DNA from 3 places in the Citrobacter sp. Cm046 genome. Region 2 is predicted to be linked to each of the others. Evidence: predicted binding sites of a transcription regulator. Region 2 holds the regulator's gene; each other region holds the start of a gene.
What was found. Region 2 encodes CRP, which controls carbon source genes, mostly activating them, when cyclic AMP is high. Its sites were predicted from a motif close to ATGTGANNNNNNTCACAT; they were not measured.
Positions count from the first base shown of each region.

Region 1 (5,880 bases), on a different contig from region 2:
GCGGACGCTGTCCATCTATGCTGTCACCCAAACGCGCCATATCAGTAAAGCCGACGCTGTAATCAATCGTGTCAGATGCCTGACGGCGACCGCCGCCCATGGAAACTACCGCCATACCCAGTGCACGGGTATCCATCGCGCTAACGAAACCTTCGGTATCAGCATATACCGCTTTGCTGAGCATTGCCGTCGGGAGGTACTTCGCGTAGTTTTCGACAAAATCGGTCGGTCCCTTCTGCGCCGCAACCATGCGACCAAAAATTTCCGCCGCTTTACCGTTATCCAGTACCGCCTGCAACCTGGCGCGGGCTTCAGCATCGTCTTTCGCAAGTTTGCCGGAGATCAGCATCTCCACGCACAGCGCCATGGTGACGTCAAACAGACGCGGGTTACGGTATTCACCCATCAGGAACTGTACAGCTTCGCGAACTTCTACCGCGTTACCGGCGCTGGAGGCCAGCACCTGATTCATATCGGTTAACAGTGCGGTAGTACGCACACCCGCACCATTCGCCACACCAACAATCGCTTCGGCAAGGGCAGCCGAAAGTTCATAGGTCGGCATAAAGGCACCGCTGCCTACTTTCACGTCCATCACCAATGCATCCAGCCCTTCCGCCAATTTTTTCGCCAGAATAGAGCCAGTAATCAGTGGGATGGAGTCCACGGTCGCGGTAATGTCGCGGGTGGCATAAAAACGTTTATCCGCCGGTGCAAGCGAGCTGGTTTGACCAATAATCGCAACACCCACGTCTTTAATAATTTCACGGAATCGAGCGTCATCCGGGAAGATGTCAAATCCCGGAATGGCTTCCAGTTTATCAAGCGTACCACCGGTATGGCCCAGACCACGCCCGGAGATCATCGGAATATAACCACCGCATGCAGCGACCATCGGGCCTAACATCAGTGACGTTACGTCACCCACGCCACCGGTAGAGTGTTTATCCACAATCGGGCCGTTCAGTTGCAGACTCTTCCAGTCCAGCACGGTTCCTGAATCACGCATTGCCATGGTCAGCGAAACACGCTCTGGCATTGTCATATCGTGGAAGAAAATAGTCATCGCCAGGGCGGCGATTTGCCCTTCAGAGATGGTGTTATCGCGAATACCATTGATAAAGAAACGAATTTCTTCATCGCTCAGCGCATGACCATCACGTTTTTTACGAATAATTTCTTGTGCGAGAAACAAGGTAACCTCCCGATTATGGGCCGGGTAAGCAAGATGCCACCCGGCAAGTCGTATTGATGCCGGAGGGTGACTAACACCTTGTCCGGCCTACGATGGGCAATTGAAACTTAGTAGCTGCTTGCGCTCTTACCATCACCGTGACCCAGCGCTTTCAACAAGCTAGCCAGCAGGCTGGATGCACCGAAGCGGTAGTGGCGGGAATCAGCCCAATCAGCACCAAACAGTTCGTCCGCAATAGCCAGGAACTGCTGTGCGTCTTCCGCAGTACGTACGCCGCCAGCCGGTTTGAAGCCAACCGTTTTTTCCACACCCATATCGCGGATCACTTCCATCATGATGCGTGCGCTTTCCGGCGTCGCATTTACTGGTACTTTACCGGTAGAGGTTTTGATGAAATCAGCACCGGCTTTGATGGAGATTTCAGAGGCTTTACGAATCAAGGCTTCTTCTTTCAGTTCGCCTGTTTCGATAATCACTTTCAGCAGCACATTTGCCGCAGCACATGCGTCTTTACAGGCTTTAACCAGATCGAAACCAATCTGCTCGTTACCAGCAATCAGCGCACGGTACGGGAATACCACGTCAACTTCGTCCGCACCGTAAGCGATAGCGGCGCGGGTTTCTGCCAGCGCAATCTCGATGTCGTCGTTGCCGTGCGGGAAGTTTGTCACTGTAGCAATGCGGATGTCCGGCGTGCCCTGCTCTTTCAGAGTTTTACGAGCAATAGGGATGAAACGCGGATAAATGCAGATTGCTGCCGTGTTACCAACCGGAGTTTTAGCCTGATGACACAGCGCGATCACTTTTTCATTCGTGTCGTCGTCATTCAGGGTAGTCAGATCCATCAGTTTCAGTGCACGCAGGCTGCTTGCTGTTAAATCGGTCATAACATTCTCCAACGGCATCGCCGTATAAAATTTCACCTTGCGAGTTTGTTAGTATTCTAACATCCGCTCGCTATTACACTTCGATATACATCACAGTTAATGAAAACCACATACAGATTTGCATTACTCTAATGAGATCTACTTCAAATAAATAACCTTTACCGGCAGGATGTGATGGCTTCAGCCGCATCCGGATCAAAGGTTGATGTTGTACAGCTTCCTACAATGACACTTAACCTTCAGCTCCTATTCGGCACATAAAGGAACCAACGATGCCCACGTCCTCTGAACTCGCGCTGCAACAGCGTTGCCAACAAATCGTGACCAGTCCGGTGCTCAGCCCTGAACAGAAACGCCATTTTCTGGCGCTGGAGGCAGAGAACGCTCTACCTTATCCCCATTTGCCTGTTGAAGCCCGCCAGGCGCTGGATGACGGGGTTATCTGCGATATGTATGAAGGTCATGCCCCGTTCAAGCCGCGCTATGTTTTACCCGATTACGCTCGTTTTCTGGCCAACGGTTCATCATGGCTGGAACTGGAAGGCGCAAAGGATCTTGATGACGCATTATCCTTGCTGACCATCCTGTACCACCATGTTCCGTCAGTAACCTCGATGCCGGTCTACCTCGGGCAGATCGATGCTTTGCTGCAACCGTATGTTAGAATTCTAACACAAGAAGAGATCGACATTCGAATAAAACGTTTCTGGCGTTATCTCGACAGAACGCTGCCAGATGCGTTTATGCATGCCAACATCGGTCCTGCTGACACACCAGTTACGCGAGCAATTTTACGTGCAGATGCAGAGTTAAAGCAGGTTTCCCCTAATCTGACATTTATTTATGATCCGCAAATTACTCCTGACGATCTTCTGTTGAACGTAGCGAAAAATATTTGCGAATGCAGCAAACCACACATTTCCAACGGCCCTGAAAATGATAAAATTTTCACAAAAGGCCACTATGGCGTGGTCAGCTGTTACAACTCCCTGCCTCTCGCTGGGGGAGGAAGTACGCTGGTCAGACTCAATCTGAAAGCCATCGCAGAGCGCAGCACGTCTGTCGATGACTTCTTTACGCGCACTCTACCGCACTACTGTCAGCAGCAAATCGCCATCATTGATTCACGATGTGAATTCCTCTACGAGAAATCACATTTCTTTGAGAATAGCTTCCTGGTGCAGGAAGGGTTGATTGATCCCAAACGTTTTGTACCAATGTTTGGGATGTACGGTCTGGCGGAAGCGGTAAACCTGCTTTGTGAAAAGGCTGGCCTGAGCGCCCGCTACGGGAAGGATGAGAGTGCTAATGAGATGGGCTATCGTATCAGCGCCCAGCTTGCTGACTTTGTGGAAAACACACCTGTAAAATATGGCTGGAAGCAGCGCGCGATGCTGCATGCGCAGTCGGGTATCAGTTCTGATATTGGCACCACGCCGGGTGCGCGTCTGCCTTATGGCGATGAGCCGGATCCTATCACCCATCTGCAAACCGTTGCACCACACCACGCGTATTATCACGCCGGGATCAGCGATATTTTAACGCTGGATGAAACCATCAAACGCAATCCTCAGGCGTTGGTACAACTTTGCCTCGGGGCGTTTAAAGCTGGTATGCGTGAGTTTACGGCCAACGTGAGCGGTAACGATTTGGTACGCGTGACCGGCTATATGGTGCGCCTGTCCGATCTGGAAAAATATCGCGCCGAAGGCTCTCGCACCAATACCACCTGGCTGGGTGAAGAAGCCGCCCGCAATACGCGTATTCTGGATCGACAACCTCGTGTGGTAAGCCATGAACAGCAGATGCGCTTCGGTCAGTAAGATCATCCCTTTCTCCTGCGTGGACGGGCCAGGCAGTCGTCTGACCCTCTTTTTACAGGGGTGTAATTTGCGCTGTAAAAATTGCCACAACCCGTGGACGATGGGACGCTGCAACGATTGCGGGGAATGTGTTCCGCAGTGTCCACATCAGGCGCTAAGCCTGAATACGAGTAAAGTGGTGTGGCATTCTGATATTTGCCAGCAATGTGATACCTGCCTGCAAATGTGCCCACAGCAGGCGACACCGATGGCGCAGACCATGAGCGTCAATGAGGTTCTACGCCACATCCGTAAGGCATCATTGTTTATTGAGGGGATCACCGTCAGCGGTGGGGAAGCCACAACTCAACTCCCCTTTGTGATTGCGCTATTCTCAGCGATCAAAGCCGATCCGCAGTTACAGCACCTGACCTGCATGGTGGACAGCAACGGCTGGCTTGGCGAAACCGGCTGGCAGAAGCTGTTACCGGTTTGCGACGGTGTAATGCTGGATTTCAAAGCCTGGGACAGCGCATACCATATGCAGCTTACCGGGCGCGATAATGCGACGATCAAGCGCAGTATTCTCTTTCTGGCTAAGCGGGGAAAACTTGCGGAATTGCGCCTGCTGGTCATTCCCGGTCAGGTGGATTATCTGCATCATATCGAACCACTGGCGGCGTTTATTACCCAACTGGGACGCGTACCGGTGCGGCTTAATGCATTCCATGCGCATGGCGTATATGGCGAAGCCAAAGCGTGGGCGAGCGCAACGCCGGAGGATGTGGAGCAATTGGCGAAAGAATTACGCAAGCGCGGGGTGGATAATCTGATTTATCCAGCGTTATATTTGTGAATTGCCGGATAGCGCCTACGCCTTATCCGGCCATCAGAGGGTAAACAACGCGGTCGTATTGCGATACAGCACATCAGCAATCACGTCCGCTGGCTCTGGACGCAATTCACATAAAACATCAAACACCCGGACCACCTGTTCCGGGCGGTTAGGCTGGCCCTGAAAACCGTTTAACGGCATATCCGGCGCGTCGGTTTCCAGCAGCAATGCTTCCAGCGGTAACTGCGCCACCACCTCACGCGTTTTACTGGCGCGTGGATAGGTAATGGTCCCGCCCACGCCAATTTTATAGCCCAATTGAACAAAGCGCTCCGCCTGCTGCATGCTTCCTGCAAAACCGTGTACTACACCGGTTCGCGGGAGGGCGTGGCGTTTAAGATGCATCGCCAGCTTGTCATGGGTGCGGCGCGAATGCAGGATCACCGGCATATCGTAGCGTTTCGCCAGCTTAAGCTGCGCCTCCAGTACCCATTCCTGCTTGTCGAAGTGCGGATCGTCGCGCCACAGATCCAGTCCGATCTCTCCGACGGCAACTACTTTCTGCGGTCGTTTTTCCAGTTCCTGTTGCAGTCTATCCAGACAGTCGCCGTCGTGATGTTCAATAACAATGGGGTGCAGACCCAATGCGGCAAACAACGATGGATAGGTTTGTGCTAACACCAGCACGCGTGAAAAATTCACCGCCTCAGTGGCCGGGACAATGATGCTGTTCACCCCAGCCTCAGCGGCACGCTGGATACTGTCAGGTTCATCACCGACAAAGGGCGGAAAATCGAAATGACAATGCGTATCGATAAAACGATAACTCACGCCAGATCCTCATTATTGAATGTCGTGTCGTTGGCCTGGGGTGCGTGGGTAACCACCGGGGCATGGGCATCATTGGCAACAGGCGCAGGAGGGACCACCACCGGCCCCGGCACCACAATCTTCGGAGTCTGGCGCGGCAACGGCGTATTTTTCGCCAACAACTTACCCACGGTAGCCAAAAAGTAACGACCGCAAAGGCGTCCTGTTTTGTAGTCTTCTCTCAGTGCCGGAATACGGCTACCTAACGCCATACTGTGCAGCGGTTTTGGCGGATAGATCTCAAAGATACGCAGCTTACCGGGCGGTTTTTCAATAAAATTCTGAATAGCA
Region 1 covers NZ_JAOWGP010000046.1:334,376-340,255, reverse strand. Annotated here, with positions in the region: gene deoA (thymidine phosphorylase) at 1-1,195, opposite strand, end outside; gene deoC (deoxyribose-phosphate aldolase) at 1,303-2,082, opposite strand; gene OGX98_RS22890 (YjjI family glycine radical enzyme) at 2,355-3,905, shown strand; gene OGX98_RS22885 (YjjW family glycine radical enzyme activase) at 3,877-4,740, shown strand; gene OGX98_RS22880 (metal-dependent hydrolase) at 4,774-5,550, opposite strand; gene OGX98_RS22875 (patatin-like phospholipase family protein) at 5,547-5,880, opposite strand, start outside.
Region 1: the regulator CRP is predicted to act here: its motif matches at 2,214-2,231, upstream of deoC (deoxyribose-phosphate aldolase).

Region 2 (5,880 bases):
TCCGCAACAAAATGTGGCGCGACATGTCGACCTGCTGGTTGGCGTTGTGCCAATCGTCAACCTGGAATGGATTCAGAAACTGACCCGTGATACCAGCGAGCGCGGACACTCACGTGAAGCGGTGATGGACTCGGTCGTGCGTTCAATGGACGACTACATCAATTACATCACTCCACAGTTTTCCCGCACGCATATTAACTTCCAGCGTGTGCCAACTGTCGACACCTCCAATCCCTTTGCGGCCAAGAGTATTCCGTCACTGGATGAGAGCTTTGTGGTGATTCATTTCCGCAACCTGGAAGGGATCGATTATCCCTGGTTGCTGGCGATGCTGCAGGGTTCATTCATCTCCCACATCAATACGTTAGTCGTACCGGGTGGCAAGATGGGGCTGGCAATGGAATTGATCATGCTGCCGTTAGTGCAACGACTGATGGAAGGAAAGAGGATCGAGTGAAGTGTTGCCGGATGGCGGCTGATGCCTTATCCGGCCTACGGGTTTACATCATGCAGGCCTGATAAGTATGACGCCATCAGGCGTGCATTACGAAGCAGCAATCACTTCATAGGAATGGGTGATATTCACCGCTTTTTCCAGCATCAACGCCACGGAGCAATATTTCTCAGCCGAAAGATCTACCGCGCGGGACACGGAGGCATCTTTCAGGTCATGGCCGGTGACAATGAAATGCAGATTGATATGGGTAAAAAGACGCGGTGCTTCTTCACGACGTTCAGAGGTGAGTTTCACTTCACAGTTGGTCACATCCTGGCGACCCTTTTGCAGGATCGACACCACATCAATTGCGCTGCAACCACCCGCAGCCATTAACACCATTTCCATCGGGCTCGGCGCTTTATCACCGGAGTTACCGTCCATCAGAATTTGGTGGCCAGAGGCGGACTCACCAAGGAAGGTTAACCCCTCAACCCACTTTACACGCGCTTGCATATTTCGTAACTCCAATGTTTCAATTTTCCTGACAGATTACGCGCACATAACAATTCTCGCAACGGAAGGCGACCTGCGTCATGCTGAAGCGAGACACCAGGAGACACACGGCGAAAGCTATGCTAAAACAGTCGGGATGCTACAGTAATACAATGACGTACTGCATGTATGCAGAGGACATCACATTACAGGCTGCAGTGCACTTTTTAGCAGCCCCCTTCCCAGGTAGCGGGAAGCACATTTTTGCAACCCCAGAGGCAGCGTCGTTTTCTGGCTCTGGAGACAGCTTATAACAGAGGATAACCGCGCATGGTGCTTGGCAAACCGCAAACAGACCCGACTCTCGAATGGTTCTTGTCTCATTGCCATATTCATAAGTACCCATCGAAGAGCACGCTGATTCACCAGGGTGAAAAAGCGGAAACGTTGTATTACATCGTTAAAGGCTCAGTGGCAGTGCTGATCAAAGATGAAGAAGGGAAGGAAATGATCCTCTCTTATCTGAATCAGGGCGATTTTATTGGCGAACTGGGCCTGTTCGAAGAAGGCCAGGAACGTAGCGCCTGGGTACGAGCTAAAACCGCATGTGAAGTCGCTGAAATTTCATACAAAAAATTCCGTCAGTTAATCCAGGTGAACCCGGATATTCTGATGCGTCTGTCTTCCCAGATGGCTCGTCGTCTGCAAGTTACGTCCGAGAAAGTGGGTAACCTTGCCTTCCTCGACGTGACAGGCCGTATCGCCCAGACGCTGTTGAACCTGGCGAAACAACCTGATGCGATGACTCACCCGGACGGCATGCAGATCAAAATCACCCGTCAGGAAATTGGCCAGATCGTGGGTTGCTCCCGTGAAACCGTTGGTCGCATCCTGAAGATGCTGGAAGATCAAAACCTGATCTCCGCGCACGGTAAAACCATCGTCGTTTACGGCACACGTTAATTCCGCCAAAATGGCGCGTTACTCAGTAATGCGCCATTTTTGTTTACACTGATGTGGCGAAGACTGATTTATCACCCCGAGATCAACTACGCACTACGACAGACGCTGGTGCTGTGTTTACCTGTGGGTGTCGGTCTTATCATCGGTCAACTACATCTGGGGCTGCTTTTCTCCCTCGTCCCAGCCTGCTGCAACATTGCCGGTCTTGACACCCCACATAAACGCTTTTTTAAACGCTTAATTATTGGTGCGTCGCTGTTTGCCGGATGCAGTTTGATCATGCAACTACTGCTGGCGCAGACCATACCGTTACCGCTGATCCTCACCGGCCTGACGCTTATTCTCGGCGTAACTGCAGAGTTAAGTCCTCTGCATGCACGATTGTTGCCCGCCTCGCTCATTGCTGCAATTTTCACGCTTAGCCTTGCCGGGAACATGCCCGTCTGGGAGCCACTGTTAATCTATGCGCTGGGTACATTGTGGTACGGTCTGTTCAACTGGTTCTGGTTTTGGCTGTGGCGCGAGCAGCCGCTACGTGAATCACTCAGCCTGCTATACCGCGAACTGGCCGATTACTGTGAGGCTAAATACAGTCTGCTGACCCAGCACATCGATCCTGAAAAAGCGCTGCCTCCGCTGCTGGTACGCCAGCAGAAAGCAGTCGATCTCATTACCCAGTGTTATCAGCAGATGCACATGCTGTCGGCGCATCACAACAATGAGTACAAACGCCTGCTGCGTGCCTTTCAGGAGGCTCTGGATTTACAGGAGCATATTTCCGTCAGCCTGCATCAACCGGAAGAGGTGCAGAAACTGGTCGAACGCAGCCATGCAGAGCAGGTGATTCGCTGGAATGCGCGAACTGTCGCCGCCCGACTACGAGTGCTGGCAGATGACATTTTGTATCACCGCTTGCCTACGCGATTTTCAATGGAAAAGCAGATTGGCACCCTGGAAAAAATTGCCAGGCAGCATCCGGATAATCCCGTTGGACAGTTCTGCTACTGGCACTTTAGCCGCATTGCCCGCGTTCTGCGTACCCAGCGCCCGCTTTATGCCCGGGATTTGATGGCTGATAAGCAGCGCCGATTGCCGTTGCTCCCTGCTCTGAAAAGCTATTTGTCGTTTAAATCCCCTGCGCTGCGTAATGCGGGGCGTATCAGCGTCATGTTAAGTATCGCCAGCCTGATGGGTAGCGCCTTACATTTGCCAAAACCATACTGGATCCTGATGACGATATTGTTCGTCACGCAAAATGGCTACGGCGCAACCCGGGTGCGTATTCTGCATCGCTCGGCAGGTACTCTCGTTGGGCTTATCATCGCTGGCGTCACATTGCACTTCCATATCCCCGAGGGTTTCACGCTGGCGGCTATGTTGCTTATCACTTTGGTGAGCTACCTGATTATCCGCAAAAACTACGGCTGGGCCACAGTAGGTTTTACTGTCACGGCAGTGTATACCCTGCAACTACTGACGCTGAATGGGGAGCAGTTTATCGTACCGCGCTTTGTCGATACGGTGATGGGCTGTTTGATCGCCTTTGGCGGCACACTCTGGCTGTGGCCGCAATGGCAGAGCGGCCTGCTGCGTAAGAACGCCCACGATGCGCTAGAATCCGATCAGGAAGCCATTCGCCTGATTCTCAGCAACGACCCGCAGGCTACACCGCTGGCATATCAGCGTATGCGGGTTAATCAGGCGCATAACACTCTGTTTAACTCACTGAACCAGGCGATGCAGGAACCAGGGTTTAACTCACACTATCTGGCAGATATGAAACTGTGGGTTACGCACAGCCAGTTTATTGTCGAGCACATTAACGCGATGACCACTCTGGCAAGGGAACATACGATGCTGACGCCGGATTTAGCACAGCGGTATCTGGAATCCTGTGAAATTGCTATCCAGCGTTGCCAGCAGCGGTTGGAGTATGACGGGCCGGGAAGTTCCGGCGATGTGAATATTCTCGAGTCTTCGGAAATGCTGTCCCAAGGCCCGTTAAGCACCCTGGAACAGCATCTGCAACGTATACTTGGCCACCTGAACACCATGCACACCATTTCGTCGGTAGCATGGCGTCAAAGGCCGCATCATGGCATCTGGCTTAGCCGCCGGTTGCGAGACATGAAGGGTTAACGCTGTTTTCCTGTAGGCCTGAAAGCAGCGCACTATCGGGTAATCAGGCGACGACCTTCGCTACCGCCTGCGCAAAGCGCTGCATGCCTTCATCAATGTCCGTTTTATCCACCACCAGCGACGGCGCAAAACGCATTACGTCCGGGCCAGCATTCAGCACCATCACCCCTTCGTGCGCTGCAGCGTAAAGGAAATCACGTGCCCGGCCTCTGAACTGTGGCTTCAGTTCCGCACCGATCAACAAGCCCATGCCGCGAATGTCGCTAAAAATGTCATACTGCGCATCAATCTTCTGTAAATGTTGAACAAACGTCTGACGTTTGGCTTGAATACCCTCCAGCACTTCCGGGGTATTGATAATATCGAACGCCGCTCCTGCAACCGCGCAGGCCAAAGGATTACCGCCATAGGTCGAACCGTGAGATCCCACATGAAACGCCGAGGCGATCTCCTGAGTCGTTAGCATAGCACTCACCGGGAATCCGCCGCCGAGGGCTTTGGCGCTGGTCAGGATATCCGGCGTCACACCGAAATGCATATAGGCAAACAGGTCACCTGTACGCCCCATCCCGCACTGCACTTCATCAAATACCAACAGTGCCTGGTGCTGATCGCACAATTCACGCAGGCCTTGCAGAAATTCTGGTGTCGCTGCGGTTACGCCACCTTCCCCCTGAATTGGCTCAACCACCACCGCACAGGTGTGGTCGTCCATCACTGCTTTCACTGCATGCAGATCGTTAAACGGCACATGAATAATGTCCGCCGGTTTTGGACCAAAGCCATCAGAATATTTTGGCTGTCCGCCCACGGAAACGGTAAACAGTGAGCGACCATGAAACGCATTATGGAAGGCGATAATTTTGGTTTTAAAGGGGCTATGGCGTACACAGGCATAGTGACGCGCCAGCTTAAAAGCGGTTTCGTTAGCTTCAGTACCAGAGTTCATGAACAGCACACGTTCGGCAAAGGTCGCGTCGATGATTTTTCGGCCTAAGCGCAGAGCAGGTTCATTAGTGAAAACGTTGCTGGTATGCCACAACGTTTCGCCCTGGCTTTTCAACGCTTCGACCAGTGCCGGATGACAATGCCCTAATGCGGTAACGGCAATTCCACCCGCGAAATCAACATATTCTTTCCCTTGTTGATCCCAGACTCGACTCCCTTTCCCTTTTACCGGAATAAACTCCGCCGGTGCATAAATCGGCAGAATCACTTCATCGAATGTCGCGCGCGTAATTGCAGTTTGTTCAGTTGCCATGTCATTACCACCCAGTTAAGCAGAAATGTTAGTGAAATTATAATCACAAAATATGAATAAAAAATCACTGAATAGCAACCACAAATCAACGGTTGAGGAAATTAGCCAGCAGCTGATGCCCCTGTTCACTGAGAATACTCTCTGGGTGAAACTGTACCCCTTCAAGATCCCACTCCCGATGGCGAATCCCCATGATCTCCCAGGTGTCGCTCCAGGCCGTTACCTCAAAGCAATCAGGGAGTGTCGCAGGGGCAACAACCAGCGAGTGATAGCGAGTGACCGTTAACGGGTTCACGAGTCCCTGAAACACCCCCTGTCCGTTATGCGTAATCGGTGATGTTTTACCGTGCATCACTTTCGCCGCCCGAACCACGGTCGCGCCAAATGCCTGTGCCATCGCCTGGTGCCCCAGGCAAACACCCAACATGGGCGTTTTTCCCGCAAAATGTCGAATCACATCCAACGAGATCCCGGCGTCATCCGGGGTACAGGGTCCGGGAGAAATAACAATTTTTTGCGGATTAAGCGTGTCAATTTGCGGCAACGTCAACTCGTCGTTACGCCTGACGAGAACATCAGCGCCCAG
Region 2 covers NZ_JAOWGP010000026.1:18,250-24,129, forward strand. Annotated here, with positions in the region: gene OGX98_RS00995 (phosphoribulokinase) at 1-457, shown strand, start outside; gene OGX98_RS01000 (OsmC family protein) at 545-952, opposite strand; gene crp (cAMP-activated global transcriptional regulator CRP) at 1,262-1,894, shown strand; gene OGX98_RS01010 (YccS/YhfK family putative transporter) at 1,946-4,033, shown strand; gene argD (bifunctional acetylornithine/succinyldiaminopimelate transaminase) at 4,077-5,294, opposite strand; gene pabA (aminodeoxychorismate synthase component 2) at 5,380-5,880, opposite strand, start outside.

Region 3 (5,880 bases), on a different contig from region 2:
GATTCAGGAATCAAAGAAAATTCATTAATATGTTAACGATTATCTTTTATGCTTTGTGGAAAGGTTTGGCAAACAGAAGTGAATGTTTTGTGAGCGGATTAACAATAAATTTACACAAATAAAATTTATTCCATATAAATCAATGGATAAATTATTTTGTGTGCTGTGTTGTACTTTTCAGGGACAGAAGCTGGTTGCGATCTGGTGCAATTAACGCTATTTATTAACTTATTAACAAACAGGTATGAGGTTCAGAGGTAAGTGATGCATGATTCATTAACTATCGCGCTGCTGCAGGCGCGGGAAGCGGCGATGACACATTTTCGCCCCATCGTTAAACGCCATAATCTTACCGAGCAGCAGTGGCGTATCGTGCGTATCCTTGCCGAAAACCCGTCGATGGATTTTCACGATCTGGCCTTTCGCGCTTGTATTTTACGCCCGAGCCTGACCGGTATTCTGACCCGCATGGAACGCGACGGTCTGGTGTTGCGCTTAAAGCCGGTAAACGATCAGCGCAAGCTGTACATTTCGCTCACGCCTGCGGGTTCGACGCTGTATGAAAGTGCGAGGTCCGAGGTGGAAGAGGCCTATCGCCTGATCGAAGCTGAATTTACTGTCGAAAAAATGCGACAACTTACCGCGCTACTGCAAGAGTTTATTACGCTGGGTAATGGGACTGGGGGAGATAGTGAAGAGGAGTCTCTGGTGTCCCCTGCAGGAATCGAACCTGCAACTAGCCCTTAGGAGGGGCTCGTTATATCCATTTAACTAAGGGGACGAAGCGGCACGAGTATAGCGTTTTTTACTTCCAACGGTAAGCCTCAGGCCGCCCGACTGCTCAAACAGTCGCCATTAAGACTGTTTTTTCTGGTTTTTCTGCTGTTGCTCTCGCTGTTTGGCCTGCAATCGGGCCTCTTCCTTTCGCTTATTGCTCATGTCATTGCGAATCTGTGCGTGGCTCATTAGTGCGAAGATAAATGTCCCGCCACAGATATTTCCGGCAAGCGTCGGTAAGGCGAAGGGCCAGACGAAGTCTCCCCAGTGCAGCGTACCGTTAAAGACCAGATAAAGGATTTCAACTGAGCCAACGACGATGTGCGTGGTATCACCCAGTGCAATAAGCCAGGTCATCAGGATAATGACCACAATCTTTGCCGCTCCTGCTGCGGGGAACATCCAGACCATCGTTGCAATTAGCCAGCCGGAAATAATTGCGTTAGCAAACATCTCTCCGGGGCTGTTTTTCATCACATCCATACCAATTTTGACGAAGGCATCGCGGGTGGTTTCATCAAAAATTGGCATATATTCAAACGCCCACGCCGCAATCCCTGTGCCGAGAATATTACCTAGTAGCACTACGCCCCACAGGCGCATCAACAGGCCAAAATTACCGATGGTGGGATTTTGCATTACCGGTAATACGGCAGTAACGGTATTCTCGGTAAAGAGCTGCTGGCGAGCCATAATTACGATGATAAACCCGAAGGTATAGCCCAGGTTCTCCAGTAAAAATCCACCGGGAACGCCCTCAAGCTGTACGTGAAAAATACCCTTTGCCAGTAATGAGGCGCCCATCGACAACCCGGCCGCAATGGCTGACCACAGCAGCGCCATCGCGTCACGTTCCATCTCTTTTTCTCCGTCCTGGCGGATATGCTCGTGAATTGCCATTGCGCGGGAGGGAAGTCGATCCTCATCGAGTTCGATTTTCTTACCACTCATTTTTTCTTCGCTTTCAACTTCGAGTTCGTCACTGTGTCGATCGATTTTTTCTTTTTCGATGTCATTCATACCAGGATCCTGAAAAAGCACGTATAGCTAAAGCGTAGCGGTTTTATCCTGTTATTCGCGGGAGAAAATCTGAAATCGCAAAAATGGTAACGTTTGTTTTTATCGGGTTCGATAGAATAGAAGGCCCGGTGTCTGTGTTACCAGGCTATGATCAAATCAGTAAGACAGGGTATATAGACATCGTTTGACGTGCTGTTACAATCGCTCACATCTATACAGGCGGATACGTTATCGTTCCGTCACGGATGGCAATCAGCGATAGCCATAATATACAGGGAGACACTTATGAAGCTTCGCCTGTCGGCGCTTGCGCTGGGAACCACACTTTTGGTGGGGTGTGCGAGCTCCGGTACAGAACAGCAAGGGCGCTCGGATCCGTTTGAAGGGTTCAACCGCACCATGTACAACTTCAACTTTAATGTGTTGGATCCGTATGTTGTTAGACCGGTGGCAGTCGCCTGGCGTGATTATGTTCCTCAGCCGGCACGAAATGGTTTAAGCAACTTTACTGGCAACCTTGAAGAACCAGCCGTAATGGTCAACTATTTCCTGCAAGGCGACCCCTATCAGGGAATGGTGCATTTTACCCGTTTCTTCCTGAATACCTTGTTAGGTATGGGTGGGTTTATTGATGTTGCGGGTATGGCGAATCCAAAACTGCAGCGCGTTGAACCACATCGTTTCGGTAGTACATTAGGCCACTATGACGTCGGTTACGGACCGTATATGCAGCTTCCGTTCTACGGAAGTTTCACAGTTCGTGATGATGGTGGTGATATGGTCGATACCCTGTATCCGGTACTGTCATGGCTGACCTGGCCGCTGTCGGTGGGTAAATGGACAATCGAAGGGATTGAAACCCGCGCGCAACTGCTCGATTCCGACGGCCTGCTGCGCCAGTCTTCTGATCCTTACATCATGGTGCGTGAAGCTTACTTCCAGCGTCATGACTTTATCGCTAACGGTGGGAAACTCAAACCAGAAGAAAACCCGAACGCGAAAGACATTCAGGATGACTTAAAAGACATTGATTCCGAGTAGGAATGAGACAAATAAAAAGGTGAGCTAAAAAGCTCACCTTTTTTACGTCTGAAGAGAATCAGAATGCGTAGTTGAAGTTGGTACCAAACAGCCAGGCTTTACCTTCAGAGTCGAAAGTATATGGGCCTTCTTTGACGGTCACTTTCTGTCCGTGCATATAAGAAACGCCGACGTCGATAGAGGCATCGTCATTGAATGCATAAGTCGTTCCCGCACTCAGCCACAGGCGATCCTGGTCTGGAATGGAGATGGAACGCTTGCTCGCAGGAACCGGGCTATCGTCATAGGCAATACCGGTACGGAAGGTCCAGCTTTTATCCATATAGTATGTGGTACCCAGCGCGATGCGGTAAGAATCTTTAAAGCCTTCTTCTTTATAGAACAGGGTCTGTCCATTTGAACCTGTCGCTTTCAGTTCCTGGAACTGACTCCAGCTGGTATAAGCCATGCTGTAGTGGATAGCCCACTGTGGTGCAACACGGTTGTAGCCAGACAGTTCCCACATTTCCGGCAGGTTAAGTGTCAGAGAGCCTGGGACGGTAGCATTGGTTGTTCCCCATGGGAACGCGGTGCCTGCACCAGGTAAAGCATTTGCCTGGGTGCGGATGCCGCTTTTGTAATCGCCATCGAAATCAATTTTGACTTCAGAGCGATACGTTAAACCGTAGCGGTTATTTTTATCCAGCTCATACAAGATGCCGGCGTTCCAGCCATAACCCCATTCGTCCCCTTTCAGGCTGGCAATTTTGTTGCTGACCTTCGGCAATGCGGCGGTCTGCTCACCGGAATAACGTTCAATTTTTGCGTCGGCATACACGGCATTAAAGCCGACACCGAAACTCCAGCTATCATTCAGACGGTAGGCACCACTCAGGTTAAGGTTGACCGTTTTCAGGTCGGTCTTCCCACCGTATTCACCAACGATATAGCTGTCGTTAAATTCAGTTGCCAGGCCGTAGTTTGATGTAACAGAAGCCCCCCAACCAAACTGTTCGTTAATAGGCATCACAAAGTGAGCATTGGGGACCCAAGCCGTAGGGGCGATATTATCCGCGTCGGTACTACGACCGGTGTACGGTGATTTACCTGAAATATTAACGTCAGGATCGATATACACCGCACCCGCTGAGAAAGTGGGGCGATCGAACATCATAATCAGTGCCGGGTTACGACTGGCGTTGCCTGCATCATCTGCGATAGCGCCTTCACCCGAATATGCCCGGCCAAGGCCAGAGGAAGAAAATTCGTTTAACTGAAAGCCTGCAGACCAGGCCTGTGTGGAGATAATTGCCACTGCGACTGCGAGAGCAGACTTTGTAAACAGGGTTTTCTGGCTCATGACCATAACCTCATCGATTTATTTTTATACAAACAATGTTACATGCCGTAACAGGAGCGCGAAGTGTAGGGTCTGAGGTACTACTTAGAAATCAGACCAGTGGCGTGAGTATAGGTCTGACCAGATAGAATGTTGCAAGTATGTTTATAAAATTTTTCAATTATGATCTTAAAAACGCGATCCAGCTGGCAAAAATGCGGAGATGCGCACTCACCTGTTTGGGCGATTTTTGTTTTAGATCATTTTTAAGTGTGATTTCGGTCACTTATCTCATTTCGCACAATTAACGACTGGAGAGGTGAATAATGGGAGCGTAAAATATCCCCATCGTTTATCTGGCACCTCAGGTGCGAATACAGAGGAAATCTACAATGAGTAAATGCAGTGCTGATGAAACCCCGGTTTGCTGCTGTATGGATGTTGGCACCATCATGGACAACTCCGATTGCACCGCGTCATACAGCCGTGTTTTCGCGAATCGCGCTCAGGCAGAAGAAACGCTGGCCGCTCTGACCGAGAAGGCCCGTGGTGTAGAATCTGAACCTTGCCAAATCACCTCTACTTTTACTGAAGAGGCTGAAGGTGTACGTCTGGATATCGATTTTGTCTTCGCCTGTGAGGCCGAAACCCTGATCTTCCAGCTGGGTCTGCGTTAATCCCTTCTTCAAATGCCCTTGTCACCTCCAGACAAGGGCATTTTCGTAACAACCAGTGATTATTCACTGTGTCATAGCTCCCACTTTCTTTTCTCTCCGCTTGGCTAAATGTAAAAAATTGGTTAAGACTGTGATCAGGTCAGACCACTTATTTTTATTTTTTACAGGGGAGTGTTATGAGTCAGGCTTTACCGCTGGTTACCCGTCAGGGCGATCGCATCGCCATTGTAAGCGGGCTGCGCACGCCATTTGCCCGTCAGGCGACTGCGTTTCATGGCATTCCCGCCGTTGATTTGGGGAAAATGGTCGTAGGTGAGCTGCTGGCACGTAGCGAAATACCTGCAGATGTCATTGAGCAACTGGTTTTTGGTCAGGTAGTACAAATGCCTGAAGCGCCCAATATTGCCAGGGAAATCGTGCTGGGCACCGGAATGAATGTTCATACGGATGCTTATAGCGTAAGCAGAGCTTGTGCTACCAGTTTCCAGGCGGTGGCGAATGTCGCGGAAAGTCTGATGGCGGGCACGATTCGTGCGGGAATTGCCGGCGGCGCGGACTCCTCGTCAGTCTTGCCTGTTGGTGTGAGTAAAAAGCTGGCGCGGGTGCTGGTGGATGTCAATAAAGCCCGAACCACCGGTCAGCGCCTTAAACTCTTTTCCCGACTGCGTTTGCGTGATCTGATGCCGGTTCCACCAGCTGTCGCTGAATATTCCACTGGCTTACGCATGGGGGACACGGCTGAACAAATGGCAAAAACCTATGGCATTACGCGTGAGCAACAGGATGCATTGGCGCATCGTTCCCATCAGCGAGCTGCTCAGGCCTGGGCGGAAGGTAAGCTGGCGGAGGAAGTGATGACCGCCTATGTCCCACCGTTTAAAGATCCCATTTCAGAAGATAACAACGTTCGTGGTAACTCTACACTGGCGGATTACGCGAAATTGCGCCCCGCGTTTGACAGAAAACATGGCAGCGTAACGGCAGCAAACAGTACGCCGCTGACTGACGGTGCGGCCGCCGTGATTTTGATGACGGAATCCAGGGCAA
Region 3 covers NZ_JAOWGP010000043.1:300,249-306,128, reverse strand. Annotated here, with positions in the region: gene hpaR (homoprotocatechuate degradation operon regulator HpaR) at 265-747, shown strand; tRNA gene OGX98_RS17225 (tRNA-Arg) at 707-781, opposite strand; gene OGX98_RS17220 (formate/nitrite transporter family protein) at 856-1,797, opposite strand; gene mlaA (phospholipid-binding lipoprotein MlaA) at 2,083-2,838, shown strand; gene fadL (long-chain fatty acid transporter FadL) at 2,897-4,177, opposite strand; gene OGX98_RS17205 (YfcZ/YiiS family protein) at 4,549-4,833, shown strand; gene fadI (acetyl-CoA C-acyltransferase FadI) at 5,010-5,880, shown strand, end outside.
Region 3: the regulator CRP is predicted to act here: its motif matches at 4,427-4,444, upstream of OGX98_RS17205 (YfcZ/YiiS family protein).